Regions from separate parts of the Pseudoalteromonas sp. R86517 genome, predicted to be linked through region 3. Evidence: predicted binding sites of a transcription regulator. Region 3 holds the regulator's gene; each other region holds the start of a gene.

Region 1 (3,402 bases), 3.3 Mb from region 3:
AAAATGAAATACCACCTTACCTACAAAGATGAGTACTTAAACACCATCGACACTATTGCCTATAAACATGTAGTCCTTGGCTTACTTTTTAGTATGGGTGGCGTGTATTTACTCTCAGATGATTTGGCTTTAGAAGTGTCTCACACCATGATGGCCTCGTTTTACCTTGCTGTAATGTGTTTAATATACGGCGTATCAATTCTTTGGCAAAGCAAAGATTAGGAGCAAAAGTGCAAAATCAAATTGCAAAATACCGTAAAGAAGCAGGCCTTTCGCAGCAAGAGTTAGCAGATCTAATTGCAGTTTCACGTAAAACTATAAGTACTGTGGAAACGGCAAGGTTTACTCCTTCGGTAATAATTGCGCTTAAAATAGCGAGGCACTTTAATACTTCTGTTGAAAGCTTGTTTACGCTGCAAGAGCATGATTAAACCTCGGCAATCATGGTGCTTATATTAAGCATCATGATTGCATCCCTTGAATTGTTAGGTATGATGCACGGCCCTGTTGCTATTGGCGTATTTGCGCTAAAATAAAGCAGCTAAAAAATGTATCTACTCGGAGACTCTACAAGGCATGAAAAAACTGCTAATTTCACCGTCAAAAATGGCGCTAGGCGAACAAGAAAGTCAAATTTACCAAAACATCTTGAAGCAAGCTTCAGAACTAAGCCTAAACCTAATGGCCGTGAAAGTAGAAAACCACCCAGAGGATTTTTTAGGCTGGTGTTATGAGCTGCTAAGTGCAAGTAAAGACCGTATAAATTACGATTTACTAGAGCCACAGCAACTACCAGTTTTAAAAAAGCTGCACGACCAGCTAACCTCAGCAATTAGCTTTTTACAGCTTAAAACACTACGTGTAGCACCTTGGCCCGTTATTAGTATGTTTGTAGAGCAACACAAAGAACTTATTGCACTGGACGAACAGCTTCGCCTTACCACGTATTTGCACAGCATTCGTGAGCAAGCACTAAAAGATATGATCCCAGAGGATTTACTGGCATTTAGTGGTAAACACACTGCCACGCTCGACCCAAGCACCTATAACTTTGATGTTGAATGGTTCGCATCAACAAAAAGTGCAAAGGGTTTTCATCAAATGCTAGCCGACTTACCTGGCGCGTTTGACGATGCACTTGCTAACATCCCGCTTGAAGGTGATGTGAGCGAAGCTGATTACCAACAGTTTGTTGTTGCTTATTTACTTGCCTTTAACGGTAGCGATGAAAAGCCAACCCTTGCTCCTGCTACACGTTTATTAGCAATGCGCCGCCCAGATGTGTTTACGCCGATTAGTAATAGCCGTCTTGATGCATTATGCGCAGCTTTAGGTATTACAAAATTAAACAATCGCGACTTTGAGCGCTACTGGCAAGATATAGTACAAAGCATTCATGCTATGTCGTGGTTTAAAATGGCTAATGGCAGCAATGAACTAGAAGAGCAACTAGTTAGTATAAAAGCGTTATTACCGTGCTTTTTTTACTATGCAGATGCCAGCACGGCCGACAACTCAAATTATATTAAGCTATTAAATAAACCTAAACGCAGCACAACAAGTGCAGGAAAAGCACAGCGCAGAGGTAAAGAGTCAGCCGAAATACTTGTAGACCGTGCACTTGCAGCCGATGACATTCCCGAGCATATTCGTAGCAAACGCGACTCTATTATTAGCGAAGTACAAAAAGGCCGCGGAGTAAACGAAACAATTAGTCTTATGCGCACTATATTTGGCTAAATTTACCTAACCTAACTGTATTTTTCTGGTGCAGTTAGGTTAATTTATGCACCAGCAGTGTGCGTTTTTTAATTAACCACCTCAATCATCCCCTCTTCTAAAACTTCTCAACATATTGTTTTATAAAAGTAAAAAACCAGTTTTATAGAAATTATTTTAAGCTGGCACATACAGTGCAATTGCATTCCCAGTTAAACAATAAAACACCGCCAGTCAAAGGGTTGCCAATAAGAGAATAAAAACCTAGGCGATAAAAATCATATAACGGGAAATGGACATGCTAAAACTAAAAAAAACCATCGCAATTAGCGCAATAGCTTTATTAGGTGCTACATCTTTAACATCGACAGCCGTACATGCAGAAGTAACAGCAAACGCAGCGGCTACGTCTAACTACTTATGGCGTGGTCAAGAGCAAACTGGGGGCGATGCTGCTATTTCTGGCGGTATTGATTACGCTGACGAGTCAGGCTTTTATGTAGGTACTTGGGCATCAAATGCTTCATGGGCCGATGAAATGACTTACGAGCTTGATGTTTACGCGGGTTTTGGTGGCGATATTAACGACACATTTAGCTACGATGTAGGTTACATTTATTACGTTTACCCAGATGCAGCTTCTGAGGCAGATGCTGATTTTTCTGAAATTTACGGTAGCATCAGCGCAGAAGGTTTCACCTTTGGCGCTGCAATCCTTGCCACTTCAGCGGCAGATGGCGATGGCACCGACTTTGGCGATTCATTATACCTAAATGCCGATTACAGCTTTGCTGTTGGCAGCAATGGTACTGAGGTTGCGCTGCACTTAGGTCACTACTCTGGCGACTTTATAGGTGATGATAATATTATTGATTACGGTATCTCTGTATCAAAAGATGGTTTTACTTTTGGCGTATCTGACACCGACATGGATGAATCAGATGTTAAAGTTTACGTAGGCTACGCTGTAGACTTTACGCTTTAAAACAAAATGTGTTACTTGCTGCAACACTAAGGGCCTTTTGGCCCTTTTCTCGTTTAGGGCACCTAAATACTCACAGCGCCTTTTAATTTTAGCGACTAAAGCACCTTACTATATAACCCACTTCGGTTAATCGCCGAGCTCCTCGCTGCTATTACCTCTTTTTACCAATATGCTAATTCGCTTTATTAAGCTTTATTGCGCATTGGTATTAGCAATTCGCTAAAACAAAAAAGGCCGCATTAAAGGCGGCCTTTCAGTTAATTACTAATCGTTAATCGTTAATCGTTAATCGTTAATCGTTAAAACTTAGCTAGGTTGTTTTTACTGTCTTTATCTACAAGCTTAATGTACGGGTCAACCCCTGCGTACACTGGTTTTTCTTTTACTTTTAGCTCAATAGCATTAGTACCAGAGACTATTTGATGCTTTTGCGAGTAAATCACAAAGTCTTCAGCGAGAAGGTTTTCAGGATCATCGCTAAATAATGCAATATCAATTAGCTCATCGAGTGGCTGCTCGGTTTCTTCACCTTGTCCATCGGCATGCTGCTTAGTTGCTTCAACGCTCAGTGTTACTGTGTAAAAACCTTCGCTATCAACATCATCTGTAACCGACACTGCTTTCATTTCAAGCTCATAAAGCGTTATGTATTTAAACTGATCATCAATAAAACGTTGTTCAGCTTGTGTTGTATCTCG
Region 2 (3,402 bases), 130 kb from region 3:
GGCTTCGGCTTCTTTATCAATGTTAGTCACTAAGTCGTTAGTGCCTTTTTGTTGAATTTCAACTTTTGATAAATCTTCACTTGCGCGAAGTAAAATTTTGCCTGCGTTGCGCGCAGCGCGAACCGCAATGTTTAACATTGGATGCATGGTATTACCTTTGGGTTGTAAAAGAACGTTTATATATTTAAGCCGGCGTATTTTAGCGACTTTTGCCATAAAGTAAACAATAAACCCTAAATACTTTTGTGCGTTTTTTGTACGGCCTTGAAATGCATGTAAATTTATTCGTATCTAAGACGTGTTGGCGTGTATGGATTGAAATTTGTTCAACCAAAGGGCGACTTAATCACAGCGCGAAGTGCGAAGCCTTGGGGGCTCAATAACTTCCATGAAGCAAAGCTTGCGCGTCCTGCTAGCAAACATATTGTTGTAAAAATTAATCTTAAAAGGGCAGTACTCGCCAATATTATTAAAAACTAAAAAAAGTGCTTTACCTAAAGTTAGCTTGAGGTTTTATCTTGTGTTTAAGCAATCAACTAGGGTAAATAATAATGAAATTAGAACACGTACATTTAGTAGTAAACGATATAAATGCCATGCTTAAATTTTACCAAGCAGCCTTTCCTTATTGGTCTATCAGAAGTGAAGGGCATAACACTTGGTATGGTAAACCTAAGCGCTGGGTACATTTTGGCGACGATAATCACTACATTGCTATAAGCGATAATGGCGAGCATAAAAACAGAGATTTGGCAGGGCACCAAGTCGGACTGGCTCACTTTGCTTACGTTACAAACAACCTAGATGCTGTTATACAGCGCTTAAAGCACGCCGGGTTTAACATTGATAAAGAGGGCGCAGAAAACCCTTTTAGAAAAAACGTATATTACTTAGACCCAGCCGGGTTCGAGGTTGAGTTTGTGCAGTATATGAGTGACATTCCAAGCGAGCGTAATAACGACTTATAAAATAGGCAGTAACTAACGGTGTAGAAAAGCGCATAATATGGCTTTTCTACCCATTGTGTTTTTACCCGTATTATTTATTACTCACCCCAAGCTGGGCCTTTAAATCATTAGCAAAACTCACAAACTTTTCTTTAATGGTGCGTTTAACTTTTACCTCCACCGAACCTAAAACTGTTTTACCTTCTAGGTTAATTGTGGGGCCTTGGCGCTTATTAAGCGACACCGTTTTGTTTTCAAAACTACCTAATATACAAAACATTTTAGAAACTACATTGACGTGCTCTGGTACGTAAATTTCTTCGCTGCCAAAAATACAATTTACATGCACGGTAACATGTTGGTGGGCAAAAATGGCATCAGTAAAATCTAAAACAATCGACCCCATATAGTTTTGAATATAAATATCTTTAGGCACCACCCATTGGCCGCTACGCTCGCTTAATCCTAAAATGCTTCGCAGTGTTAAGTTTTCTTCATCCGCTTGTTGGGCACTGTAGTTAGGGGCAAATTGCGTTTGCTTTTGAGCACTGTAGTGGGTATCTGTAGTAAGGGTTAAATCCTCTACTAAATTAAGTAGCGCGATATTATCGGTTGCTTCCATTGCACTGTCTAAACGCCTTTCAAAGGCTTCAGCTGAAATAACGCCATGGCTGTAGTTATAAATAAGTTGATCTATCACTTGTTCGCGAACTTGCTCTATTGGGCGGTCTTCAATTTTTACAGACATGGGAATAATCCTTTTTATATGAGTTACCACTGTACATAGCAAGTGGTGTACCAAAAATTAACTATTTATATATCAATGGCTTATTATTTTAGTAGCGCCGCTTAATTTATTATATTAACGATAGATTAACCAGAACAGCAATATAATCGTTATTTTCACCACTTAAGAAAGTTTTACCTAATAGCCTGTAAATGTTTACTCGGAGGTATTTTTATTTATACCCAATAAAATAGCTAACATCATGAATTTAAAGTGTTAATAAAGTTGGCCTAAAGCTCGCATATATAAAAGTGTCTTTAATCAAAAGGAGAAAGATTATGAAAACATTCAACAAATCTATGATTGCGGCTTTAGTTCTAGGTACTACAGCTATGGGTGCTCAAGCGGGCACTTGGGAAAATGAAAGTAAAGATGCTTGGATTGATGGTAAGGCAGAAACAGTGCTTCTTATGAACACTAATCTAAACAACTTTGACATTAACACTGATGTAAAAAATGGCAAGGTAGTACTTACAGGTAAAGTAAACAGCGACCTTGATAAAGAGCTAGCTGAAGAACTTGTAATTAGCCTAGATGGCGTATCTGATGTAGAAAACAACCTAACTGTTGTGAAAAACATGGATATGGACGACAAAGATCGTGATGCTATGGATGATGATGATAACGACTTAACTGACGCTAAAATCACCACAGTAATTACTACACGTTTCTTATTTGACTCAGAAGTTGACGGTACAGATATCGACGTTGATACCGACAACGGTATAGTAAAACTTAAAGGTTCTGTTGAAACAGAAGCTGAAAAGCAGTTAGCAGTAAAAATTGCTAAAAATGCTGAAGATGTTCGTGACGTAGTAGATGAACTAACTATTGTTGCTGAATAATACACTATACTAAAAAGCCCAGCTTAGCTGGGCTTTTTGCTTGTCAATTTTAAAGGAGCTACATCATGGATATCATTCGTATAATACTGTCGATTTTATTACCGCCACTGGGTGTATTTTTACAAGTTGGTTTAGGTATGCACTTTTGGCTAAATATTTTACTAACTTTACTAGGTTACTTCCCTGGTTTAATTCACGCTATCTACATTATTGCTAAAAAATAATGTGTGGTGTGTTCAATGTGAGCCGGCCACTTTTTTATAATTATTAAAATTGTAAAAAAGCGGCTTACATACTTCTGCGTTTATTTTTCTGTTATTTCCTGCCTATTCGCATGCAAAAAGATTACTATTTAAGCAGTCAGCTTACTGATTGTTAAAATAAAGGTTTTTGCTAGTGACAAGCCTTAAAAAACTTTTTATACTGCAACCCGCTTTAGTCGCTCAGTGGCTAAACGCTTCAAAAATTAACTACCTCGTAGTTATACAAAGTTGGCCCCTTAGCTCAGTTGGTTAGAGCACACGACTCATAATCGTTAGGTCCCCAGTTCGAGTCTGGGAGGGGCCACCACTTTTCAAAGCTTTCCAATTTTTAAATAGTTATAGCCAATACAAAATATTCTCTACTATACTTTTTTATACAGCATTTAGGTTAGTTGTTTACGTGCCTATACCGTCTCTATTATTCAAAAGCCAGCTTCAATCATTTTTCTTTTTTACTAATAACAGCGACATATGTTGGTTCGGTTGCTAGATTCATATTTGCAATCAAGAACCTAGTTGTGTACTTTTTAGGGGCAATTTAAGGTTGTTAAAATAAATTT
Region 3 (3,402 bases):
TTTTTACCCAGTATTTTTTCGCGAATTGACTCTGCTAATTGGTGCACACTTAAATCGGTGGTATCTAGCATAAAGTCAGCGCGCGTTACGAGTACATCAAGCAGTTCTTTTTCTTTTTTTATTGCTAAATCAAGCGGCAGCGAATCGATGGATAAAGGGTGTAATCTGCGTGTTTCTGAAAAACGTTTGATCAGTGTTTGATCATCACTATCTAAATAAAACAGTGTGGGTTTAGCAAAGTCAGGAAGGTACTCGAGAATATCGTTAAATTCGTCTTGTTCTTTGGGGATATTACGAACATCTATACTAACGGCTATTTTGTCATAGTTATCTGAAACACTTCGCACTAAAGAGGGCAGTAAGTTGACCGGAATATTATCTACGCAATAATAGCCTAAATCTTCAACCACGCGTAAAGCAACCGACTTACCTGAACCAGAACGGCCGCTTATGATAATTAACTCCATTTATAGCCCTTAGTATTTACTACGATTGATCAACAATTACTTGATAAAGCTCTGCATCGGTTTTAGCACTACGCAGCTGTTTACAAAATTCTTTGTTGCTCAGTTTATCAGCTATGGTTGCCAGAGTCTTTAGGTGCTGTTGGTTATCGCCATCTGGTACGATGAGTGCAACAAAAATATCAACAGGGCAGTTATCAATAGCATCAAAGTTAACAGGCGTGTCGCTAACAAGTACTAAAGCCAGCGGCTCTTCTACGCCACCCATTCTGCCATGAGGAATGGCGATACCCCGGCCAATACCAGTACTGCCTAGCTTTTCTCTGCTTGCCAGCGCATTAAGAATATCTTGTTGTGGTAAGTAGGGGAGCTTTTCATGAGCAAGCTCACTGATAAACTCTAAAATTCTTTTTTTACTACTAAAAAGGACCGCAGCTTTGCTGCAGTCCTGGCATACTAATGTACTTAATTTCATAATATTAGTGTCTAGCAAGCTTCTCTTTATGTTTTATGACTTGACGATCGAGCTTGTCAATCAACGAGTCTATAGCGGCATACATATCTTGGTGCTCTGTTGAGGCAAATAAATCTGCGCCACTTACATGAATAGTCGCTTCTGCTTTTTGGTTGAGTTTTTCTACATCGAGAATGACATGCACATTGCTAATATGATCTGAGTGCCTTTCTAGCTTTGCAAATTTATTATTTACATAGTCTCTAAGTGAATCAGTTACTTCTACGTGACGACCAGTTAGGTTTAGTTGCATAAGCATTTCCTCTTTGTTTTTTACGTCTTATATCAAACTCTTTCTCTGATTTGACGGTGGAATAGCTAGCGATTCACGGTATTTTGCTATTGTGCGTCTAGCTACTTTAATTCCTTGCTCTGCCAATATATCCGCAATTTTACTATCACTCAATGGTTTAGCTGAGTTTTCCGCGGCAATTAGCTTTTTAATTAGGGCACGTATTGCGGTTGATGAACACTCTCCGCCGTTTTCTGTGCTTACGTGGCTTGAGAAAAAATACTTAAGCTCAAAAATACCACGTGGCGTATGCATATATTTTTGTGTTGTAACACGCGAAATTGTCGATTCATGCATTTCTACCATCTCAGCAACATCGTTTAAAACCATTGGCTTCATGGCTTCTGGGCCATGTTCAAAAAATGCCTGTTGCTGTTTTACAATACAGTTTGTTACCTTAAGCAGCGTGTCGTTTCTGCTTTCAAGGCTTTTTATAAACCATTTAGCTTCTTGTAAGTGAGAACGAATAAACTGGCTATCACCACTTGATTTTACGGTACGTGACATAGCCGCGTACTGACTATTTACGCGTATTTTTGGCATGCTATCTGGGTTTAGCTCTACCACCCAGCGGCCTTTTATTTTTTTAACCGACACATCCGGTATTACATACTCCGACTCTTCCCTTACTATTGTATCTGCAGGTTTTGGGTTGAGGGTATGTATTAGGGTCATGACCTCTTTAAGCTCGTCTTCTTTAAGCTTAGTCTTTTTCATTAATGTACGATAGTCGCGTGCCGCTAATAGATCAATGTGATCGGTTAAGATCATTTTTGTTTGTTCTATAAAAGGGGTGTCTTTATCAAACTGGTTTAGCTGAATGCACAAGCACTCTTGTAAACTGCGCGCGGCTATACCTACAGGGTCAAATAGCTGAATACGTTTTAAAACGGCTTCTATTTCATCAAGTTCAACTTCAACTTCGTCATCGTTTTCTTGGTTAAAGCTTTCTAAAATTTCTTCGCAACTTAGCGTTAAAATACCCGAGTCATCTACAGCTTCTACAATGGCAATAGCAATGGCTTCGTCAGTTGGGCTAAAAGGAGTAAGCTGAAGCTGCCACATTAAATACTCATGTAGCGTTTCAGTAGAGGCACCTTGATAAATAGACTCATCTTCTGGCATTGGGCCTGAGGATGCAGCAGGGGCTGCGCTCATGTACTCATCCCAAGTTACATCCATTGCCATATCATCGCTAACGGTGTCTTTATTTAAAGCTTCGCCACTGTCTTGCTCGTACTCGCTGGTTGTATCGTCAGCCGATGCGCTTACGGTTACATCATCCGTATCTGCTTTTTGTTCATTTTTTCCAGCCGACTCTTCCGTGTAATCTTGCTCTTCTACTTCTAATAGCGGGTTGCTATCAAGTGCTTCTTGTATTTCTTGCTGGAGATCCAATGTACTGAGCTGCAGCAAGCGAATCGCTTGTTGCAATTGTGGAGTCATTGTAAGTTGCTGGCCCATGCGCAGCTGTAATGATTGCCTCATGTATCTCTAACAATCCTTTTATGTTGTTATAATTAATATTAGCAGATGCTTGTAGGTGTGGCTTAAATGTTACAGCCTAAATTGCTCGCCTAAATAAACATCGCGTACAGTTTTGTCATTTAATACGTGTTCTGGGGTGCCAGATGCAATTAGCTCCCCATGAGAAACAATGTAGGCTTTTTCACAAACATCAAGGGTTTCTCTTACATTGTGATCGGTAATTAATACGCCAATGCCACGGTTTTTAAGATGCTCTATTATTTTCTTTATATCTAACACTGAAATCGGATCAACACCAGCAAAAGGCTCATCCAATAAAATAAATTTAGGGTTTGCTGCCAGTGCTCTGGCAATTTCTACACGGCGGCGTTCACCACCAGAAAGCGCCATACCTTGGCTATCGCGAATATGCTGAATACTAAATTCATCAAGTAAGTTGTTAAGCGTTTCTTCTCGTGCGGCTTTATTGAGCTCTTTACGCGTTTCTAAAATAGCCATTAAGTTTTGATAAACTGTCAGCTTTCTAAATATTGATGACTCTTGCGGCAAATAGCCAATGCCTAAGCGGGCGCGGCTGTGCATAGGTAATAACGTAATGTCGTTATCATCAATAGAAATTTTACCTTTGTCGCTAGGTACTAACC
Region 4 (3,402 bases), 1.4 Mb from region 3:
GCATGGTCAGAGGGCTTTTCTATGCCGCGTAATTCGTAATCTATGCCGGTATCAATACAGCGCTCGGCAAGGGCGTGGGTAGCAAGTACAACATCAATGCGTAGGCCACGATTATCTACAAACCCTTTAGAGCGATAATCAAACCACGAGTATTTATCGCTTGTATCAGGGTTTTGCTCTCTGAAGGTGTCTTTAAAGCCCCAATTTAATAATTTAGCAAGCCATTCGCGCTCCTCTGGTTGAAACGAGCACTTACCTGTTTTAAGCCAGCGTTTAGCGTTTACTTCACCAATACCAATATCTAAATCGGTAGGCGAAATATTGATATCGCCCATAACTATAACATCTTCATCGGGCGTGTGGTTTGTTTCTAAATGGGTCATTAAATCTTTGTAAAACTGGCGCTTATAAGGGAATTTTGTTTCGTGATTTATATTATCGCCTTGTGGGAAATAACCATTCATTACTGTTAGGTCGCGGCCATTTTCTTGCTCAACTGTCACACTTATCATGCGTTTTTGTGCTTCTTCAGTGTCGCTGGCAAAACCTTTTAAGACCGATTTAGGCTCATTTTTGCATAACATTGCCACACCGTAGTGCGCTTTTTGACCATGAAAATAAACGTGGTAACCCATTTTTTGTACGTCCTCGAGAGGGAACGCCTCATCATGAACTTTAATTTCTTGCAAACCAATAATGTCTGGCTGGTGTTTATCTATAATTGCTTGTAACTGGTGTAAGCGAGCTCGCAGACCATTGATATTGAAAGAAATAACCTTCATAAAATTTACCTTTAATTAGACTCTGTTTTTATAACTAAATTGTATCAGTAAATAAGCCTACATAACATGATCGAAATGAGAAAATAGCTGCGCAAATGTTGATCAATTGGTGCGTAAAGTTTAAACATTGTAAATGCTTTATTAATTATTTAAATAAATAAAAAATTCAATTGATATCGTAATTATTGAATATATAATGCGCAAAAATTACTTGTTTAGTCGTTCAAATAGGATCTCTCTCATGAAAACACAATTACTTTTAGCTACTGCTTTATTAGCCTCTGCGTCTGTATCAGCAAAAAGCAACACTTACTTTAGCCAAGATAATAAACTTGAATCTAAATTATGTGTATTAAGTGCAAATGAAGGCTTTAGCGCAGCGCGTAAAGAAGCAGCACAACACGGTGTATACTTATCGCGTTTTTCTAAAAGTGTTTTATGTAATGGTCAAGATATTCGCGACATTGCTAAAAAAGTAACGTCTAACCAAGCTGCTGAATCAAAAGTTGAAGTGTTTGCAAAAGATGCACACCAAGAAACACAGTTATGTATCACAGCGTTAAAGCAAGGCCTTGCGCCTGTTCGCCAAAAAATTGGTAACTTAAACTCATTAAAGTGTAACGGACAAAACGTAACTGAATTTGTAAAGCGTTACCAAAACGCAGCAATCTAATTGCGCGGTAACATGTAGATTAAAATAATGCCCAGTTTGTACTGGGTATTTTTTTGCAAAAATTACAAGGTATGCAGCAATCATTGCAAAGCTAAGTAATTGATTAATGTATATAAAATAAGCTAAATACACGTAACTTATTGATTGTTGGCGGCTTGTGCACTTTGGCATTGGACTTGTATTAGTTAAAGTGACATTTACTAACTACAAGGATACGTCTTATGAAAAAGTTAACACTCGCAACAACTATTTTAGCTTCGTTAAGTTTAGCCGCTTGTGCCTCAAACCAAGGCCTTGAAAAAATCGATAGCGATTTTGCAAGTTTAGATAACGACAGTGATGGTTATATTTCAAAAGTAGAAGCAGATGACGATAGCATCTGGGGCCACTTTTCAAATATTGATACCAATATGGATAACGAGATCAGTCGTAAAGAATTTAACACTTACATGCAGTTAAATACCGGTAAGGTAGCGACTGACAGCGAAGTAAGTGAGTCGGCATTTAAAGCTAAAATAGCTAAATTTGATAAAATCGAAAATGATTTTAGAAGTTTAGATAACGACAAAAATGGTTACATCTCAGTAGAAGAAGCTGACGATGATGATATTTCAAACCATTTTGGTTACATGGATGGCAACAATGATAAGCGCATCAGTAAAGGTGAGTTTAAAGGCTACATTAGCAAATACGGTAAGGCCGTTGCTGAAGATGATGCACTAAAGCATTATAAAAACAGCTAATATTAGCTAAATACGCTACACATAAGAGCCAGCATTAATTGCTGGCTTTTTTGTGCATTTAATTTGTTTTAAAAGCAGATATATTTTCCCCCTTTTGCGATGTTCTGTCATAATAGATGGCTACGTATTTTAAAGGGCAAAGCAAAATATTATGGCGGGTCGTCGAATTAGTGATGAACAATTAATTGAGATCATTGAAGCGGCTATATTTGTCGCAGACAAACCTGTTAGCAAACGCCACTTAAAAGATACTGTATTGGCTGATTTAGCTATTTCAATGTCACGAATTAACACTGCAATAGACGCTATACATACCCACTATCAAACACGTGGCATTAAGCTAGTTGAAGTAGGCAGTGGCTATCGCTTTCAAGCGTGTAGTAGTTTAAGCCCTTGGCTTAGTAATTTATGGCAAGAACGGGCACCTAAGTACTCTCGCGCACTACTAGAAACATTGTCGTTAATTGCCTACAGGCAACCAATAACGCGTGGTGAAATAGAGCAAGTACGAGGTGTAACAACCGGATCAGCAATTATTAAAACCCTCCTTGAGCGAGAGTGGGTTAAAGTAGTAGGGCATAAAGAAGTACCTGGTAAACCAGCGCTTTATGCAACAACAAAATTATTTTTAGATTATTTTTCGTTAACCGGTTTAGATGAACTCCCTGCATTGCCAGCGCAACAGGAAAGTAAAATAAACCAGTTATTAAGTGATCCTTCTGTGAGAGAACCATCCGAATGAGTATTCAAGGTGAAAAGTTACAAAAAGTCCTAGCCCGTGCAGGGGTAGGCTCACGACGTGAAATGGAAAAATACATTGATGCAAACCGCGTTAGTGTTAATGGTAAAGTGGCTAAATTAGGTGACCGTGTTGAGGAAACAGACTTAATACGTGTTGATGGCCACAGCGTAAAAATTGAAGAAAAAGCCGACCGTATTTGTCGTGTAATTATGTACAACAAGCCAGAAGGGGAGTTAAGTACACGTAAAGACCCAGAAGGACGTCGTACTGTTTTTGACCGTTTACCACGCATAGACGGTGAGCGTTGGATTGCTGTTGGTCGTCTAGATATTAACACGGCAGGTTTAATGTTATTTACCAACGATGGTGAGTTAGCTAACCGCTTAATGCACCCAAGTTATGAAGTTGAGCGTGAATATTCAGCCCGTGTATTTGGTGAAGTGACCAATGAAACCATTAAAA

What was found. Region 3 encodes sigma-54, which starts transcription at its own class of promoters, with help from an activator protein. Its sites were predicted from a motif close to GTTGGCACGNNNNTNGNNT; they were not measured.
Region 1: a site for sigma-54 is predicted at 1,901-1,919, ahead of SJY38_RS16060 (TorF family putative porin). Genes of this name have one in related genera too.
Region 2: a site for sigma-54 is predicted at 1,959-1,977, ahead of SJY38_RS00680 (BON domain-containing protein). Genes of this name have one in related genera too.
Region 4: a site for sigma-54 is predicted at 1,619-1,637, ahead of SJY38_RS07480 (EF-hand domain-containing protein). Genes of this name have one in related genera too.

Annotation. Positions count from the first base shown of each region.
Region 1 covers NZ_JAXHCB010000001.1:3,546,202-3,549,603, reverse strand. The annotation lists gene SJY38_RS16075 (hypothetical protein) at 1-222, shown strand, start outside; gene SJY38_RS16070 (helix-turn-helix transcriptional regulator) at 231-431, shown strand; gene SJY38_RS16065 (hypothetical protein) at 577-1,740, shown strand; gene SJY38_RS16060 (TorF family putative porin) at 2,018-2,704, shown strand; gene SJY38_RS16055 (ABC transporter permease/M1 family aminopeptidase) at 3,004-3,402, opposite strand, start outside.
Region 2 covers NZ_JAXHCB010000001.1:152,343-155,744, forward strand. The annotation lists gene suhB (inositol-1-monophosphatase) at 1-147, opposite strand, end outside; gene SJY38_RS00670 (VOC family protein) at 552-968, shown strand; gene SJY38_RS00675 (LiaF domain-containing protein) at 1,039-1,695, opposite strand; gene SJY38_RS00680 (BON domain-containing protein) at 2,013-2,579, shown strand; gene SJY38_RS00685 (YqaE/Pmp3 family membrane protein) at 2,645-2,803, shown strand; tRNA gene SJY38_RS00690 (tRNA-Ile) at 3,073-3,149, shown strand.
Region 3 covers NZ_JAXHCB010000001.1:278,860-282,261, forward strand. The annotation lists gene rapZ (RNase adapter RapZ) at 1-467, opposite strand, end outside; gene SJY38_RS01250 (PTS sugar transporter subunit IIA) at 487-939, opposite strand; gene hpf (ribosome hibernation promoting factor) at 944-1,231, opposite strand; gene SJY38_RS01260 (RNA polymerase factor sigma-54) at 1,259-2,758, opposite strand; gene lptB (LPS export ABC transporter ATP-binding protein) at 2,828-3,402, opposite strand, start outside.
Region 4 covers NZ_JAXHCB010000001.1:1,673,736-1,677,137, reverse strand. The annotation lists gene xthA (exodeoxyribonuclease III) at 1-782, opposite strand, end outside; gene SJY38_RS07485 (hypothetical protein) at 1,024-1,455, shown strand; gene SJY38_RS07480 (EF-hand domain-containing protein) at 1,677-2,198, shown strand; gene scpB (SMC-Scp complex subunit ScpB) at 2,350-2,940, shown strand; gene rluB (23S rRNA pseudouridine(2605) synthase RluB) at 2,937-3,402, shown strand, end outside.